DNA from 3 places in the Arthrobacter sp. 10T413_2 genome. Region 3 is predicted to be linked to each of the others. Evidence: riboswitches for the same ligand, from Rfam matches in the RefSeq annotation. Region 3 holds a riboswitch; each other region holds the start of a gene.
What was found. A riboswitch is a leader RNA that binds a small molecule or an ion and turns the genes downstream of it on or off. The one in region 3 is predicted to bind cyclic di-AMP.

Region 1 (2,719 bases), on a different contig from region 3:
CTGCGGGACGGCCCCGGGCCAATCGGGGCAACAAGCTTCACCGGAATGTCTGTGTTCTCGTCCGTGAGGTAGGAAGCGCAGACCCGGTGATAGCCGTCGGCAATCTGGGCCGCGACTCCGGCGTCGAGGTCCCCGCGAACCAGGAGGACGGGGGAGAGCGGACGGCCGTCKGCAATCTTGGCCAGGTCGGAGGCCACATGGGGGTTGTCCCGGGTCAGGAGCGGCAGGCCTGAGGCCCGCAGGATGTCTTTGGCCACGTGATGGGTTAGCGGCGCCAGGCGCAACGACTCCACGATGGCGGCGGCCCTGGCGTCATCGGTGAGCAACGAGAGATAACGAGCGGCAGCCGGATAGTCGTGTTCCTCGGGCTCACCGCGCCACAACACCTGGTCGCCMTCGTGGCCCTTGTCCGAATCCTTTGTCATKGAATGAGACTAGTCCCGTGGAGGGTGCAGCGCGCCTACGTTCCTGACCKCCGTTCCACTACCGCGTAGGCCTTGCCGTCCAGGAAGGCCCAGTCGTTGACAACCATGAACCCGAGGGCGTCCACCCGGTCGTTCAGGACGTGTTCGTCGAAGCCGCCGTCCCGAGGCTCCGCATCCCATGTGGACACATGGACGTCCGGGCCGTCCAGGATCAGCAGTTMGGTATTGACGTCGAAATCCTCCTGGGGCTGGTTGCTCAACTGGCAGATGGCGACACAGTGGCTGTTCATTTCGGGCCTCCGCTTCCAAGGTGGTGCTGATGGCATCATCTTATGGTCGAAAAGCTGCGCCGCCCTATGGGCAACTKCCGGACCGCACTGTGGTGGCCGTTACCTGAATGTGACATTAGCCTGCGGTTCGCGCTACGGTGGATAAGTGCCTGTTGTCTCCGATACGGGCGCTCCCCAGCCGATTGCCTAACTCTGCCGCGGCCCGGGGGTAACTCGCACCAACGACCGGCAGAGACGGGGAAACCACTTTTGGCCTGCTGATACGCAGGCCTTGGGGTGAAGCCGCACAGTGCCCGCAATKACGGGCCCGGGAGTGCGGCCGGGTGACTCCCATCCGAATCCGACAGCTCACCTCGCAGGCATTGGGAGAGGCTACATCCATGTCTTCAATCAATACTTTTGCGCGCCATGCCGCCGTCCTTGCGGCMGCATCCGGCCTGGTTCTCACCAGCGGAATGGCCGCCAACGCAGCCCCGGCACCCGTGCAGCGGGACGCCGCTCCGGCCTCCGCCGCGGAAGTCAAGGGACTTCTCAGCGCGCCAGTCAGCGCCGATTCAAGCGTCAAGATCAGCTTCGACCGCCCCGCAGTGAGCTCTGTCGCCGCGCCGGTCATCGAACAGCCCAAGCCCGTTGCCGCTGCTCCCGCAGCAGCGCCCGCAGCAGCACCCAAGGCGGCCGCTGCGCCGTCCGTGCAGGTGCAGGCCGCTACGGCGCCCGCCMCGGCCGCGGCGCCCGCCGGTGGCCGCAACGCCATCATGCTTTCTGCCGCGTACAGCCAGCTGGGCATCACCCAGGACTGCACCGCGATGGTGGAAAAGGCCCTTGGCGCGGCCGGTAAGCCCGTCGGCGACATCGGGCCCCGGGCCTTCCTTGGCCTCGGAACCGTTGTGGCGGCCCCGCAGCCCGGTGACATGGTGGTCCAGTCCGGCCACGTCGGCATCTACGCCGGCAACGGCCAGGTGATCAGCGGCGGTATGAACGGCGCCAACCAGACGATCGTGCACCCGCTGTCCTGGCTCACCGCGACCGGCGGCGTGACCTTCGTCCGCGCGTAAACCCGGTAGGAGCCAGGCGGCCCCTCCAGGGGCCACCCAGTCCGGAAAGACCGGCGATCGATTTTCTCTTGGGGGCAAGCGATCGCCGGTCTTTCCCTTGCCCGGATTACCACGGATTTCTCCGGTTTCTCAGTCGTTCCCGCCCGCGGCCAGCGGAAGCGTCATCTTCATGACCGTGCCGGCGTCGCCGGTGGAGGCAACCTCGACGGCGCCGCCGGCAGCCACGGCTATCTCCCGGACCAGGGCCAAGCCGATGCCAAAGCTCCGCTGTCCCTGCGTTCCGCCGGTGCTGGAAGTTCGCACGAAGCGGTCAAAGATCCTTGCCTGGTCCACGCCGGTGATCCCGGTCCCCGTGTCCGCCACGGTGATGACCGCGCGGTTCTGCTCGATCGCCGTCGTGATGGTCACACGGCCGCCCGGTGGGGTGTGGGAGAGAGCGTTGTCCGCCAGGGCCAGGACGGCGCGGCGCAAGGCGTTGGCGTCGATCCGGGCCAGCGGCCTGGCATCGGGGGAGAAGTCCAGGCGCACGTCCCGTTGCTCCGCGACCAGCCGCAGGCCCTCGGCGACGCCGGAGGCGGTGTCGGCGAGGTCGGCAGGCGCTGCCGAGCGGTCAGGGGCGTCGGTGGTGGCCGCGAGGAGCAGTTCGTTGACGATCCCGGTCAGCGTTGCCGCGTCCTCCCGGATCCGGGCCAGGTCCTGGGCCTGCTTGGAGCCGGGGTCGGTGTTGCGCTGGGCAAGCTGGATCCTGGTGTCCAGGATGGTCAAGGGGGTGCGCAGTTCATGGCTGGCGTCCTGGACGAAGCGCCGTTGCCGGGCCAAGGCGTCGCCGAGGGGGCGGATGGCGCTGCGCGCGCTGAGCCATCCGACGATGCCCGCCAGCACGACTCCCGCGACCCCGGCGATGAGCATGGCTTCGAGCACGTCCCGGGAATCCAGGTAGGCGTAGGCC
Region 2 (2,205 bases), on a different contig from region 3:
CCAATTTTCGGCTGGTTCGTAGCGTGGCTGGGAGGTGGCCTGGCCGGGACGGCTACAACGGACACCCCTTGTCATTCTGCCTGTTTTATTCTGCCTGACGGCCCCCGGCGATACGGAAAAGCCTCTGTCATAGTCCGGTCATTGAGAAGGCCCCGAGGGGCCGGCCGGCGGACGCCGGMGGAGCATCCGCAGTCCGGACCAAGAATTATCCGGAGTAATTCAAAATAGGCTAGGCTGTTCTGCGAACGTACGGCGGATCTCGCCAGCGCGCATCCTTACACGCAGCCCGCACGCGGTACGGTGGGAATGACGCAAGGACTGCGCTCGAGGAGCTGAGCTGAATGACGGATCTGATCGATACCACGGAGATGTATCTCCGGACCATTCTGGAACTTGAAGAAGAAAACATCGTCGCCCTCCGCGCCCGCATCGCCGAACGACTCCGCCACTCCGGCCCCACTGTTTCCCAGACCATCGGCCGCATGGAGCGTGACGGCCTGGTGATTGTTTCCGGCGACCGGCACCTTGAACTGAKCGAAACCGGACGGAAACGCGCCGTCGGCGTCATGCGCAAGCACCGCCTCGCCGAACGCCTGCTCGCCGACGTGATCGGGCTCGATTGGGCCTACGTCCACGAGGAAGCGTGCCGCTGGGAGCACGTCATGAGTGAGCGCGTCGAGCGCAGGATCTTCGAGATGCTCGACCACCCGACCGTTTCGCCCTACGGGAACCCGATTCCGGGGCTCGCGGAACTTGGCGGGGCGCCCTCGGGGGCCCACGCGGACGGCGTCGTGAACCTGCTGGAGGCCATGGCCGGCTACGGTGCGGAGTCGCGGATCACGGTCAACCGGCTCGCCGAGCCCATCCAGGTGGAACCGGAGCTTCTGGCCCAGCTCGACGAGGGCGGAATCCGCCCCGGTGCGCTCGTTTCGCTGGAGCGGGTGGGGGAGTACATCTCGGTCCGGGTCCCGGATATCGAGGGCGCCTTGGAGCTGCCGCCAGAGGTTGCCGCGCATGTCTTTGTAACAGTCGCCTGACCAGCCAAAACGTCACCGTCATGGGACGACCCATGAGTTCTGCACAAACGCMATCACGGATTTATCACCGAGGGGCTTAATCGCCTATAGTTAGTGCCCTGTACCGATACCAAAGCGTTACCTGATCCGAAGCCGAACCCTGCCAGCGGATCAGTCGCAGAACCACCTCCTGGCAGGGGCGGGGGAACCACTATCGGCTGCTTCTTCGGCAGCCTTGGGGTGAAGTCCGTCAGCGGCAAGCAGCTTCCATCGAACGGTCCCCACAGGACGCCTCGGTGACCGGGTGCTTGCAACGGCGGACCGGGTCTTTGATCTCTCTGACCCGAATCCGACAGCTAACTTCGCAGGCTCTCAGAGAGGAACCGTTCTTGACCACCCAGACCGCCAGGGGCCGTCGCCGCGCGACCGGTCCCGCTCCGGAGCCGCGCCCCGTCGTCGCGCATACGGCCGAACGTCCGCGTGACGCGCACCGCGACGAGCGTCGTGGCCGCCGCAGCCCGTTCCGTCAGGTAACGGACTTTGCCGCCGCCAGCGGCGTGGGGCAGAAGGCCGGAATCGCGCTGGCCGCCACTGGTCTGGTCCTCACGGTGACGGTGCCCGTCACGAGTCCCGTCATGGCCTCGAACACCGACGGATCCGCGGTCTCGGCCGCAGTGCAGCCGGACGTCACGGCTGCCGCCGCCGCAAAGCTCGATTTCAGCCGGACGGCCATCGCCACCAAAGGCGACCCGGACGGGAAGCTCAAGCAGCTGCTGAGKGCCCAGTCCGTCGGCAGCATTACCCGCGCGGCTTCAGCCGGCACGCTGGGTCCGCCGCTGGACCAGCTGGTCACGGCATCGCCGTTCGGCTACCGCGTCAGCCCCATCACGGGCGGTCCGGGGGAGTTTCACCGCGGCCAGGATTTCGCCGCCCAGTGCGGCACGCCGGTCCACGCCGCCGCCAGCGGCACCGTGACCTTCAACGGATGGCACCCCTACGGCGGCGGCAACCGTGTGGTCATTGACCATGGCAACGGTCTGGAGACCACGTACAACCACCTGTCCTCGTCCTCGGTGAAGGTCGGCCAGAAGGTCTCCCGCGGCGATGTCGTCGCGCTGAGCGGGACCACCGGCGCCTCCACGGGCTGCCACCTCCACTTTGAAGTGATGGTCAACGGCGACGTTGTTGA
Region 3 (12,075 bases):
AGCTGGAACAGGACGATGTAGCTTCCGGCCACGACGGCGATCCCCGCGGCTGCGGCCAGCAGGTGCAAGAGCCGGCGGCCCAGGGTGGCGGGCGCCGCCCACAGGTAGGCCAGGGCCAGTCCCGGCACAATCAGGAAGCCCTGCAGCATCTTGGACAGGAACGCCAGGCCGATCACCGCGCCGGCCGCGGCGAGCCATTTCCAGCCGGCCTTCTCGATGGCGCGGGTGGTGAGGTAGGCGGCCAGCACCAGGCACAGGGTAAGCATGGCGTCCGGGTTGTTGAACCGGAACATGAGGGCGGCCACGGGGGTCAGCGCCAAGGCGCCGCCGGCCATCAGGCCCGCGGCCGGCCCGGCCACCCGCTTGACGGTCAGATAGAGAAGCCCGACGGCGGCCACTCCCATCAGTGCCTGGGGAATGAGCATGCTCAGTGCCGAGAAGCCGAAGATCCGCCCGGCGAGGGCCGGGATCCACAAGGCGGCCGGCGGCTTGTCAACAGTTATGGCGTTCCCGGCGTCGAGGGAGCCGAAGAGCAGCGCGGTCCAGTCCTTGGTCCCGGCTTGGATTGCCGCGGCGTAGAAGGAATTGGCGTAGCCGGTGGCTTCCAGGTTCCAGAGGTACAACACGGCGGCGATGACCAGGAGCAGAGTTGCCGAGGGCCGCACCCAGTGGGGCTGCGGTCCGAACATCAGGAGTTCCCGACGGTTCCGGGATGCGGGCGGGCGGGATGCGGGCGGCTGCCGCCCCGTCCCGCCTGCCTCGAGTGCCGTGGCAGGGGATTCCTGGAGTGCCGGCGTGCCGGCGCCGGAGCCCGCCTGGGCTCCGGCGGTGGGGCTGATGGTTGACGTCATTTACTGGGCCGTTTCTGTGCGGGGAAGGGAAGCATCGATGGCAGCGGGCGCCGGAGCAGTGCCGGCGGTGGTGGCGGGCACGGCAGGAGTGCCGGTGCTGCCGGGAACTGCGGTGACGGGCCGGTGACGGAACACCACCAGACGGAAGAGCAGGAACTTGACGGCTGTGGCGGCGAGGTTGGCGGCGGTGACCGTGACCAGTTCCAGCCAGCGGTCCGGTGCCCCTGCTGACGCGTTGTGAACCAGGGCGAGGGCGCCCGAGGTCAGGGCCAGGCCGATCCCGAAGACCAGCAGGCCCTCGAAGTGGTGGCGTGCCGCCTGGCTGCTGCCCTGGATGCCGAAGGTGAAGCGCCGGTTGGCCGCGGTATTGGCCACGGCGGTGGTGAGCAAGGCGAGGAAATTTGCCAGTTGCGGGTCCATGATGCCGCGGCAGAGCAGGAAGATCACCAGGTATGCCAGGGTGGAGGCCACCCCGATGCTGCCGAAGCGGACGAGTTGTCCAAAGAGGCTTCCGCCGGGGCTTTGTTCCTGGGCCCGCGAGGAGGCAGGAAGCGGTCCGCGGGCGAGGGCGGCGCGCAGTTCGGGAACCGGGATCCGGCCCGAGACCAGGTCCCGGCTCAGTCGTGCCATGCCGCGCAGGTCCGCGATGGCGGTCTGGACGATGTCCACGCTGGAATCCGGGTCGTCCGTCCAGTCCACCGGGACCTCGTGGACGCGCAGGCCGCACTTTTCGGCCAGGACCAGCAGCTCGGTGTCGAAGAACCAGGCGTTGTCCAAAGTGTGCGGGAGCAGTTGCCGGGCTACGTCCGCCCGGATCGCCTTGAAGCCGCACTGGGCGTCGCTGAAGTGGGCGCCCATGAAGGACTGCAGCAGGAAGTTGTAGCTGCGCGAGATGAATTCCCGCTTAGGCCCGCGGACCACGCGCGAGTTGCGGGTCAGCCGGGTCCCGATCGCGAGATCGGAGTGCCCCGAAATGAGCGGGGCAAGGAGCGGGCCGAGGGCCGCCAGATCGGTGGAAAGGTCCACATCCATGTATGCCAGGACCGGCGACGGCGAGGCAAGCCATACCTTGCGCAGCGCATTTCCTCGGCCTTTTTCGGCCATATGGACCACGTTCACCTCGCGGAGCTCGCGGGCTACGCGTTCCGCCGTCTTGAGCGTTCCGTCGGTGCTGGCGTTGTCCGCCACCGTGATCCGGAAGGAGTGCGGGAAGGAGACAAGAAGATAGGCGTGGAGCCGGCGCAGGCACGCTTCGAGGTCCCGCTCCTCGTTGAAGACCGGGATGGTGACGTCCAGCAGCGGCGTGCCGGTGCGTGTGTCAATAGGTGAGCGCCGGCCGCCGGGGGCGGTGAGCGGCCCGCCGAACCGGGCCGGGGCTGGCGCGTCGGCCACGGCGAGCCCGAAAGGTGCGGCGGGTGCTGCCGGACCGGCCGGCGTCGCCGTGGAGTGTGGCAGGGTTCCTGAGGCCTGGTCTGTGAACGTCATGGCTCAACTTTCCCGGCGGCCCATATGAGGGCTTTAGGGTCAAGCTGTGCGGGGGCTGTGGAAGTCCGCCGGCGACGCACGGAGTCGTCTGCATTGCCCGTGCTGCCGGAGCTCCGTACAGACAACCGGGGGCGGTGCCCACACGCGGTGGTGGTGCACTGCCCCCGGTTGGTCCGTCAGGGAGCCAGCAGAGGACAAACGTTCGCTGCAGTGCCCGGTCCGCTGAACCTCCTCAGCTCCGAGTTGTCCAGGTTGAGGGCATAGTTGACGTTCCCGGTGGTCAGGTACAGGCCGTCCGGCGAGGGGAGCAGCAGTAGATTCCTGCCGGTGGAGACTACCTCAACGCTGTCGCTAAGGAATGTGTAGCGGCTGGTCCCGGTGATCACGTAGTTGAGGGTCTTGCCGTTGGCCGTCAGCGTGATTTTCAGTCCTGGCGACGTACTGATGACAGTGCCGGCAGGCGTCGCGATGTTTTTGAACTTGCCGGTGAGCTGCGCCGTGACCGGAAAGCCACAATTATCCAACGTGAACGTGGCTGGATCGGCGGGTTGCGGAGGACCCGACGGCACCGCCGCGGCCGGTCCGGCGCCGACGAAGAGTGCGGCCGCGAGGACCGCCGGAATTGCCCATTTTTTCATGTTGTGCTCCTGGAATTTGATTCCGTGCCCTGGAGCGGGCACCCCGCGTACGTGGTGAATGGAGGCAGCGGTGCCCAAGCGTCCCGCCCCGACCTTGAGAAAACCTTGTCCCCTGAAATACGCGAAGGCCCCGGATCACGATGGATCCGGGGCCTCCTGGGCGCTGCGGGCTGGTGGTGGGGGCTTAGTACCAGTTGTGGGACAGGTGGAAGTTCAGTGCACCACAGGGGGAGCCGTAGCGCGACTTGACGTAGTTCAGGCCCCAGTTGATCTGGGTCCGGTAGTTGGTCATGTAGTCCGCGCCGGCGCTCGCCATCTTCGAGGCGGGCAGGGACTGGACCACACCGTAGGCGCCGCTGCTGGCGTTCGTGGCAGTCGTCTTCCAGTCCGATTCCTTGGTCCATAGCTTCTGCAGGCACTGCATCTGGCCGGGCGCCCAGCCATAGCTGCCCAGCTGGGCAGCGGCGTAGGCCTGTGCCCCGGCGGGGTCGTCGATGGCGACCGGCGCCGGTGCCGGTGCGGGAGCCGCTGCGGGAACGGGAGCTGCTGCGGGAGCGGGCGCGGGGGCTGCTGCGGGAGCGGGCGCCGGTGCGGCCGGGGCAGCGGGGGCGGGTGCCGGTGCTTCGGCGGGCTTGACCTCCGAGATCTGAGGTACTGCGCCGCTGGGTGCTGCAGCAGCCGGTGCGGCGACCTGGACCCGCTCAAAGTTCAGCTTGGCCAGGGGATCGGCCATGGTGGCCGTTTGCGAGCTCGCAACAGTGGCCCCGTAGCTGCCCGGCTCTGCGGCCTGGCTGGCGGCGGCGCCGCCAGCCACCAGTACTGCGCAGGCGGCGGTGACGACGGCGGCGCGGCGTCCGGTGATGCCGAGCCCGGTGGCCAGCCGCGACAGGGCGGACGCCTGCGGTGCCGGTGCGGCACGGTGGCGTGACTTGCCGGCGCGGGAATGTGAAACGCCGTCAGGGCGCGTTTGTACCTGGAATTTAGTCATGATGGCCTCTCAACGCCTGCGGAGTTAGCTGTCGGGTTCGGATGAGGTCATCCGGCCGCACGGAATATCACGTGTCGGCTTCACCCCAAGGGCGCATGTGTGCAGAATGCCCGGGAACTCTGGGTCCCCCGCCTCTGCCTGGTCCAGCGGAATCCGGGAAGCGGCAGAGTTTGGCGTCCATCCGGATATGCGGCACAAATGGAGGCCGCACTCGAAAAACGGTACAGGACTACTGAGCTTAAGTCACATTTGGGTAACGGGAGTCACAGAGGCGGCGTGTCGCGTTGCGCGAGATTCCCGCGCGCGTGCCCGTAGTCGACCCTGTAGCCCCGGTGCCGGTTACGCCGACGGCGGCACGGCCGGGAGCCGAACAGCGAACTCCGTCCGGCCCGGCCGGGACGTGACCTCGACGGTCCCCCCGTGGGCCTCCACGATCGAATGGACAATGGACAAGCCCAGCCCGCTGGTGCCCTCGGACGTCGGTGCAGGCGCCGTGGCATGTCCGCTGACGTTGCTGCCTGCCGCACCCCCGGATCTGCCGGAAACAGAGCCGGAAAGAAGACCGGTAGAAGAGTCGGAAGCGCCGCGGGCAGCGGACCCGGACCGGGCCCCCGCCGTAGCTACCGCAGGGCTGCCTGCGGAGCTGGCTGCGGAACCGGCCGCAGGATTGGTGCGCGATGCGTCAGCCCGCGCGAAACGGGCGAAGACCCGGCCGACGAATTCGGGGGCGATGCCGCTGCCGTTGTCCGTCACCGTAACCACGGCGCTGCCGTCCGCTGAACGCATGACGCCGGTGACCACCTTGGTCCCCGGTTCCGTGTGCTTGCGCGCATTGGACAGGAGATTGGCGAGGACCTGGTGAAGCTGGGCCGCATCGCCGCGCACCACCACCGGCTCATCCGGCAGTTCCAGCTGCCAGATCCGGTCCGGGGCCATGACCTTCTCATCGCTCACGGTCTCGACGGCCAGCTGGGTGAGGTCGACGTCGGCGACCTTGAGCGGCTGCCCCTCGTCCAGGCGCGCCAGCAGCAGCAGGTCCTCCACCAGGGTGGTCATCCGTTCGGACTGGCTTTGGACACGGGCCAGGGATTTCTCGCCGTCGGGCGTGAAGTGCTCGGTCATCCGCATCAGCTCCGTGTAACCGCGGATCGCCGTGAGCGGAGTGCGGAGTTCGTGCGAGGCATCCGCGACGAACTGCCGCACCTTCATCTCGCTCTCCTGCCGCGCCTCGAGGGCGTTGGAGACGTTGTCCAGCATCTGGTTCAGCGCGTAGCCCACGCTGCCCACTTCGGTGCCGGGGTGGGCGGCCGACGCCGGGACGCGCACCCCGAGCGCCACCTCGCCGGCGTCGAGCGGCAGGCGGGAGACCTTGGTGGCCACCTCGGAGAGCTGCTCCAGCGGCTTCATGGTCCGCCGGATCACCGCCGTGCCCGCGAGGCCGATCAGCACGAGACCGCCGGCGGACACCACCACCATCGTCCACACCAGAGAGGCCAGGGTGTCCTGCTTCTCTGCCAGCGGGAGCCCGGTGACAATCACGTCGCCATACGGTGCACGCACGGCCATGAGCCGGTACGCCCCGGCCGAAAGCGTCCGGTCCACCGGCACACCGTTCGGGGCCAGGGCGAGGAGGACGGCATTGTCGTCGGGGGAGAGGCTCTTGCGGGTGGCGTCCCCGGCCAGGAATCCGGCGCTGCCGACCTCGCCGTCCTCCAGCCGGGCGTTGAGCGTCCCGACGCCCTGCCCCCGGGCCTCGAGGGGGTCGGGGCGGCCGCCCAAGCTGCCGGACACGGGCCGGCCGAACTCGCTGGAGCGGTGCGAGGCGTCCCCGAGCTGGCCATCGAGCTGCCGGGTCAGGAAGAGGTCCATGGAGGCGTAGCTGAACAGCCCCACAGCGCCGCAGATGGCCACGAGCAGCCCCATGGCAACGAGGACCAGCCGGGTGCGCAAGTGCCATGTGGACGGGTTGCGCCAGTCGCGCCCGGGGACGCGGGTGACGCCGGAGAGGGTGGGCACGGATCAGTCCGCCGGCTTCAGGACGTAGCCGGCGCCGCGCACCGTGTGGATCATGGGCGCGTGGTTGGCGTCGACCTTCTTGCGGAGGTACGAGATGTACAGTTCCACGATGTTCGCCTGGCCGCCGAAGTCATAGTCCCAGACGCGGTCCAGGATCTGGGCCTTGCTGATAACCCGCTTGGGGTTCTCCATGAGGTAGCGCAGCAGCTCGAACTGCGTGGCGGTCAGATGCAGCTCCTCGCCGGCCCGGGTGACTTCACGGGTATCGATATTGAGCACAAGGTCACCCACCACGAGTTCGGCGGTGTCCATGGCGGCCACCCCGGAGCGCTGGACCAGCCGGTGCAGGCGCAGCAGGACCTCTTCCATGCTGAACGGCTTCGTGACGTAGTCATCGCCGCCGGCCGCCAGGCCGGTGATGCGGTCCTGGACGGCATCCTTGGCCGTGAGGAACAATGCCGGAACCTCCGGCGCGAACGCGCGGATCCGGCTGAGCAGCTCGACGCCGTCGAACCCGGGAAGCATCACGTCCAGCACCAGCACGTCGGGGCGGAACTCCTTGGCAAGCCGGACGGCGCCGGGCCCGTCGGCCGCCACGGCCACGGACCAGCCGGCCATCCGCAGGCCCATGCTCATGAGCTCGGAGAGGCTGGGCTCATCGTCCACCACCAGCGCGCGGATGGGGGAGCCGTCCGGATGCGTGAGCTGGGGAAGGTTGTTGGTCATGGAGTGCGAAGTGGCCATGGGACAACTCTCCGATCTGCCGGTTAGGCGGGGCTTTGGGGACCCTGTGCGGCACCTGTGAATCCCAGCCTAGCGAGCTGAACGCCCTTCCGGGGGCCGTCGGGGCTGCTTCGGAAGAACTGTGGGTAGCAGGTCCGCCGGAAGATCACAGGCGCGGCTGTCGGCCCGCACAGCGCAGGCACAGGATCGCTCAGCACTCTGGGGTGAACATCGATCCGCATCTTGAAGGAGAAGCACCATGAGCGGTCAGCATCCCGGAGCCGGTTCCGGCCCAGTCCCTGAACCCACGGCGCCCGCGCCCGTCACGACGCCCCAGGGAGTCCGGCCCCAAGCAGCGTGGCAGCATGACACCCCGCAGCATGACACCCCGCCGTACGACGCCTCGCAGAACCCGGCCGGTCAGCGCGGTGACGGCGCTACCCCCGGCTGGGGCGCGCCCTCCGCCGATGCGACCGTTCCGGCCTCGGCCCCGGCCTGGGGCATGCCCCGGCAGGAACTGCCCCCTCCAGCAGCCGGCTGGGGTGCCCCCGGAGCCGGATCCAAAAATGCCTCGGCGGCCCAGCCCTGGACGCTCAAGCGGGGCCTCGCCGTCGCCGGGGCGGCAGCAGTCCTGGCGGTCGGCGCCGGGGCGGGCGTCTACGCCCTGACCTCAAGTTCTGCGGCAGCCGCTGGCACGGCGGGCGGCCTAGCCGGCGGCCAGGGCTCCGGCGCCCAGGGTTTCGCCCCGGGCATGCCGGGATCCGCGCAGGGCGGAACCGCGGGCGGTGGAATGTCCGCGCAGGGTGGTCCCGGCAACTTCGCGGCCGGTGGAATGGGCGGGCTTAACTCAGCCGTGCATGCCGAATACGTCGTGCTGCAGGGAAGCGACTACGTCACCATGGCCGAGCAGATGGGGACGGTGAGCGAGGTAAGTGCGTCCTCCGTCACGGTCAAGAGCAGCGACGGGTTCGCGCGCAGCTATGCACTGGGTAGTGACGTGGTGGTGAGCAATCTGCAACAGCGGCGCCAGCAGGCAGGCGGCGGCACGGGCACCCAGCTGAGCGTGACGGACATCGTCGCCGGCGGGACGGTGCGGATCGTAGCGGCCAAAGATGGCTCCGGCTACACCGCAACGTCCGTCATGGTGGTGGCGGCGACCTCCACCGGTCAGTCCAACTGACCCCGCGGGGGCGCCCACTGTTGCCGGGTCCGGCGGGCCCGGCAGCACGCCCACTCTGTGGACTGCGACGGCGGGAACGCCGGGTTTTGCCGATTCGACCTGCTGTGAACGATTTCCGCAGCTCAGCGACTCTGGTCGAACATAATTCGGAGTGAAGCGCTTGCCGACCACTGGGTCAAAAAAACGCTTGTTATTTTATTACGTGCGCCAAATTGTGATTTGCACTACACTTCCGGAATTCGTCTCACTATGTGGAACCTGCGGTCCATTGTTACTTGCACGTTCGCATTGTTACGTTGCACACTTCAATTGTGAACAAGAACTCAACAGCACCTGCAGCTGCAGCTTCCTGGGTCAGCACACCCGCTGGTACCGAGATGCGCTGTTGTCGAATGCACGCCTAACTTTTACACCCCAAGAGTTTCTAGGCATTCGCCCCCCAGCCCAGAGTCGGGCGCCCCTCCCCAGTTTTCATTGCGGGGAAAGTAGCATTCGAGCCGCGATGACGGCCATTCACATTGAGGTAAGCATTCCATGTCAGTTGCATCCGGATACGTCCACATCTCCGTCCGTAACGCCAGCAAGGCCGGCCAGACCTCCGGGATCCGCCAGGGCTTTGGTGGCCGCTCCGCATTCGCGCCCGCCGGTTCGGCCGGCACCTTCCCGGCCCCCGGATATGCAGCCCAGGGCTACAACCCTGACTCCTACGGTCAGCTCCGCGCCGTTCCGCCCGCCCCGGCCACGGCGCCCACTCCCGTGATCGCTCCGGGTGCCGGCAGCGCGGCCCGTCCTGCTCCCAGCGACAACGTCGCCCGCGGCTTCGTGCTGTACATGGGGATCGACGAGGAAACCGCGGCCGCCGCCGGCACCTCGATCGCCAAGCTTGCCCAGGAGATCCGGGCCTACGCCCAGTCCCTTGTCGCCGGCGCCGAAAGCTACGCCGCCGTCGCCGTCGCGCCGGCCAGCGCCCCGGGTTCCGCCCTCGACGTCGTCCGTTCGACGTTCGGCGACCCCACCGCCGCTGCCCGCCAGCGTACCGAGACCGCCCGCCTGCAGCAGCCGCAGGATCCGCGGCCGTCCGGCGTGCTGATCGATCTGGCCCGCCGTGAGGTGCACCTCGACGGCGAATCCCTGAACCTGACGTTCAAGGAATTCGAGCTCCTGAACTACCTCGTGGAGAACGGCACCCGCACCGTAGGCCGCGACGAGCTCCTCGAAGGCCTATGGCGGAACGCCGAAGAGGTCCCCAACGAGCGGACCATCGACGTCCACATCCGCCGCCTGCGTTCCAAGCTCGGGCGCCTGGCCAACACGGTCCGCACCGTCCGCGGCCAGGGCTACCGCTTCTACGAGCACCCCGAGGTCGTCGTCTGGGCCGCTCCGGAATACTCGATCTAGCCTTGGCTTCACGCAAAGCGTCCGTTCCTCCTACTGCGGGGACGGGCGCTTTCGCTTTCGCGGCACGATCCCTCGGCGCCTGCCGCATTAGGATTGGGGCATGAGCGCGCATCACATCAAACGGCTGGTGATCATGAGGCACGCCAAGTCCGACTGGCCCGGCGGGGTGGCCGATCACGAACGGCCGCTCGAAGAGCGCGGCCACAGGGATGCTCCCGTCGCCGGAAAGTGGCTACTCAAACACGACGTGGTCCCCGACTTCATCCTCTGCTCCAGCGCGCTCCGGACCCGCCAGACCTGCACCTGGGTGTGCCACGCGCTCGGTGACAAAGCGCCGACGCCGAAGCTTGAGGACGGCCTGTACGCCGCGCCCGCCTCGCGCATGCTGGCGGTGATCAACCACGTTCCGGATACCGTGAACACGCTCATGGTGATTTCGCACATGCCCGGTGTCCAGGATCTTGCCATGCACCTGGCGTCCCGGGATTCCGATCACGATGCGTACATGGACGCCGCCACCCGATATCCGACCAGCGGGCTGACCGTGCTGGAAACGGAGAAGTCGTGGGCCGAACTGGACGGCCAGGACGCGCGGCTCACCCATTTCAAGGTTCCGCGCGCCAAATAACCGCCCGGCCGCCCGGGCGATGATTCCGGAGTCCATGGCTACCGGCTGCATTCTGCGGTTTACTGTTCCTGTTTGCTGATGTGGTTTTTCCAATGGTCTTGGGGCAGGTAAGGCAACCTCAGAGAAAAGGTGGATCAACGTGGATTCAGGGCAGCTCATAGGAATTATTATCGGCATCGTTGTGGTGCTGGCGATTGTCGCGGTCGCCGTCATGGTCAGCCGCAGGCGCAAAGTCGCCGCGGACCGGAACCGCGCTGCTGAAATGCGTGAACAGGCCAAAGCCGACGAGCTCACGGCGCGGGAACGCGAGGCCAAGGCGACGCGGGCCGAGGCGGACGCGCAGCAGGCCGAGCTTGAGGCCGAACGCCTGCGGCAGGAAGCCCGCAGCCGCCAGGAAGAAGCCGAAAAAGTCCGTTCGGGCGCGCAGGAGCAACTGCGCAAGGCCGACGAACTGGACCCCGACGTCGTCACATCCGAGCACGACGATGCGGCAGCGGAGACCCCCACCCGGCGGAGTTTGCGGTCCGAGCCGGTCACCGGTGAACCGGTCACCGGTGGACCAGGGGCCGGCGAGCCGGTTCCCGGCGCGCGCGTTTCCGGTGAAGAGCGTAACCCGGACGGCGTGACGCAAGCCGACTCGGCCCAAACCCACACCACGGATACCAACCCGCCGGACGACAGGCCGCGAAACCTCTGAGCCCGGAATCAGGAACCCAAATTCCGGAGCCCGGAATTCCAGGGCCGGAATCCTGCGCCGGCCGGCGTACTTAGCGGCGGGCGGAGTTCCGGGAGGGCGCTTTCGCACTGGGTGACTTGGCGGGTGTTCTTGCTGCGGGGGACCGGACCGGTGATTTGGCCGCCGGTGATTTGACGGAGGGGACCCTCGCGGGTGCCTTTGCCGCGGACTTGGCGGCCGGCCGCGCAGCCGCCGGACGTGCGGTGGTTCCCCGCGCCGTCGTTCGCGACGCCGACGGCCGCTGGCTGGCGGTCCTTGCCCCCGCGCCCCGTGAAACCGGCGCCGGACGGCGCCGCGGAGCCTGGCCGGGGGCGCGCCGGCCGCGGCTCCTGCCGGGCAGGGCGGTGCCGGCGAACAACAACAGCAAGGTGACGGCTCCGGCCGCGCCGGCCAGATAGAAATACAAATCCGGGTGTGCGGAATCGACGCGCGTGGACAGGGCATTGGGGTCCGGGTTGAAGGCTAGGCCCCACTGGCGCAGGAAGGCGATTCCGAACGCGATGAAGAGGATGCTGCCGGCCCCGCTCGCCACCAGGGTCTTGTGCCGGCGCCGGATCACGACCTCGGTCACGCAGGCCACATAGGCCGCCGAGGACGTACCGAGGAACCACACGAACACGGTCTCGTTCAGGGTGATCCCGGTCAGGATCAGGAGGGCCAGGGCGGCGAGAAATGCTCCGATGGCGATCTTCCCGCTGATACCCATGTGACGCATGTGAATAATCATGCCTGAGCGGGCGGCTGCTTCACGACGTAGCCGCGCATGGAGGCCATAATTGCGGCCACACTCTGCTCGCGGGTCCGCTCCGGGTTGTAGGCGTGGCGGTCCAGTCCCACCACGAAACAGGCGCCGAAGATGGCCGCTTCGAGGCTTCCCCGGGACACTCCGGGATCCACGGGATAGACGGCGGCGACTCCGTCGATGGCAGAGCCGATCACGGCGAGCAGGCGTCCGCGGAGCTCGGCGAAGGTGTCCTGCCATTCGCTGGGGGTCCGCCAGTTTTCGCTGACCCAGAGCCGCGCGAAGGACGGGTACTCGGCCATGAAGTCCATGGCCTGGCCGATCATCTCCTCCATGGCGGCGAGGGGATCGGCGGAGTCGTCCCGGACGCTCAGGAGTCGCGCCATGAGGATGTCCACGCCGTGGCGCAGAAGCTGGGCAATGAGGTCCGACTTGCTCCCGAAGTTGTAATACACCGTGCCCTTGGACACCCCGGCGGCCGTGGCGATCTCGTCGACGGTCACGCCCGCCGCACCCCGTTCGCCGATCAGTTCCATGGACGCCTCGAACAGCTTCTGCTTTGTGGCGTTGGTGCGGCCGGGACGGAGCTTCTTCTCGGGCTCTCCGGGGGCCGCCGTGCTGCCGCCGCGTTGGCTGATGGTCATACGGCGATCTCCGGTTTCAGCGTCTTGAGGGTCCAGTACTTGTTCT

Region 1: another riboswitch for cyclic di-AMP. It lies ahead of AC1DBQ_RS14420 (NlpC/P60 family protein); the one in region 3 lies ahead of AC1DBQ_RS05260 (aggregation-promoting factor C-terminal-like domain-containing protein).
Region 2: another riboswitch for cyclic di-AMP. It lies ahead of AC1DBQ_RS00525 (M23 family metallopeptidase); the one in region 3 lies ahead of AC1DBQ_RS05260 (aggregation-promoting factor C-terminal-like domain-containing protein).

What each region holds. Positions count from the first base shown of each region.
Region 1 is NZ_JBFTHK010000090.1:3,953-6,671, reverse strand. It holds gene AC1DBQ_RS14430 (hypothetical protein) at 1-425, opposite strand, end outside; gene AC1DBQ_RS14425 (hypothetical protein) at 461-715, opposite strand; cyclic di-AMP (ydaO/yuaA leader) riboswitch at 891-1,091, shown strand; gene AC1DBQ_RS14420 (NlpC/P60 family protein) at 1,096-1,770, shown strand; gene AC1DBQ_RS14415 (sensor histidine kinase) at 1,900-2,719, opposite strand, start outside.
Region 2 is NZ_JBFTHK010000001.1:109,797-112,001, forward strand. It holds gene AC1DBQ_RS00520 (iron-dependent transcriptional repressor DtxR) at 342-1,037, shown strand; cyclic di-AMP (ydaO/yuaA leader) riboswitch at 1,188-1,401, shown strand; gene AC1DBQ_RS00525 (M23 family metallopeptidase) at 1,406-2,205, shown strand, end outside.
Region 3 is NZ_JBFTHK010000018.1:24,996-37,070, forward strand. It holds gene AC1DBQ_RS05245 (glycosyltransferase family 39 protein) at 1-851, opposite strand, end outside; gene AC1DBQ_RS05250 (bifunctional glycosyltransferase family 2/GtrA family protein) at 852-2,336, opposite strand; gene AC1DBQ_RS05255 (hypothetical protein) at 2,513-2,974, opposite strand; gene AC1DBQ_RS05260 (aggregation-promoting factor C-terminal-like domain-containing protein) at 3,159-3,962, opposite strand; cyclic di-AMP (ydaO/yuaA leader) riboswitch at 3,962-4,121, opposite strand; gene AC1DBQ_RS05265 (sensor histidine kinase) at 4,302-5,978, opposite strand; gene AC1DBQ_RS05270 (response regulator transcription factor) at 5,982-6,722, opposite strand; gene AC1DBQ_RS05275 (hypothetical protein) at 6,961-7,881, shown strand; gene AC1DBQ_RS05280 (winged helix-turn-helix domain-containing protein) at 8,416-9,279, shown strand; gene AC1DBQ_RS05285 (SixA phosphatase family protein) at 9,380-9,907, shown strand; gene AC1DBQ_RS05290 (hypothetical protein) at 10,047-10,604, shown strand; gene AC1DBQ_RS05295 (hypothetical protein) at 10,675-11,358, opposite strand; gene AC1DBQ_RS05300 (TetR/AcrR family transcriptional regulator) at 11,367-12,029, opposite strand; gene AC1DBQ_RS05305 (YhgE/Pip family protein) at 12,026-12,075, opposite strand, start outside.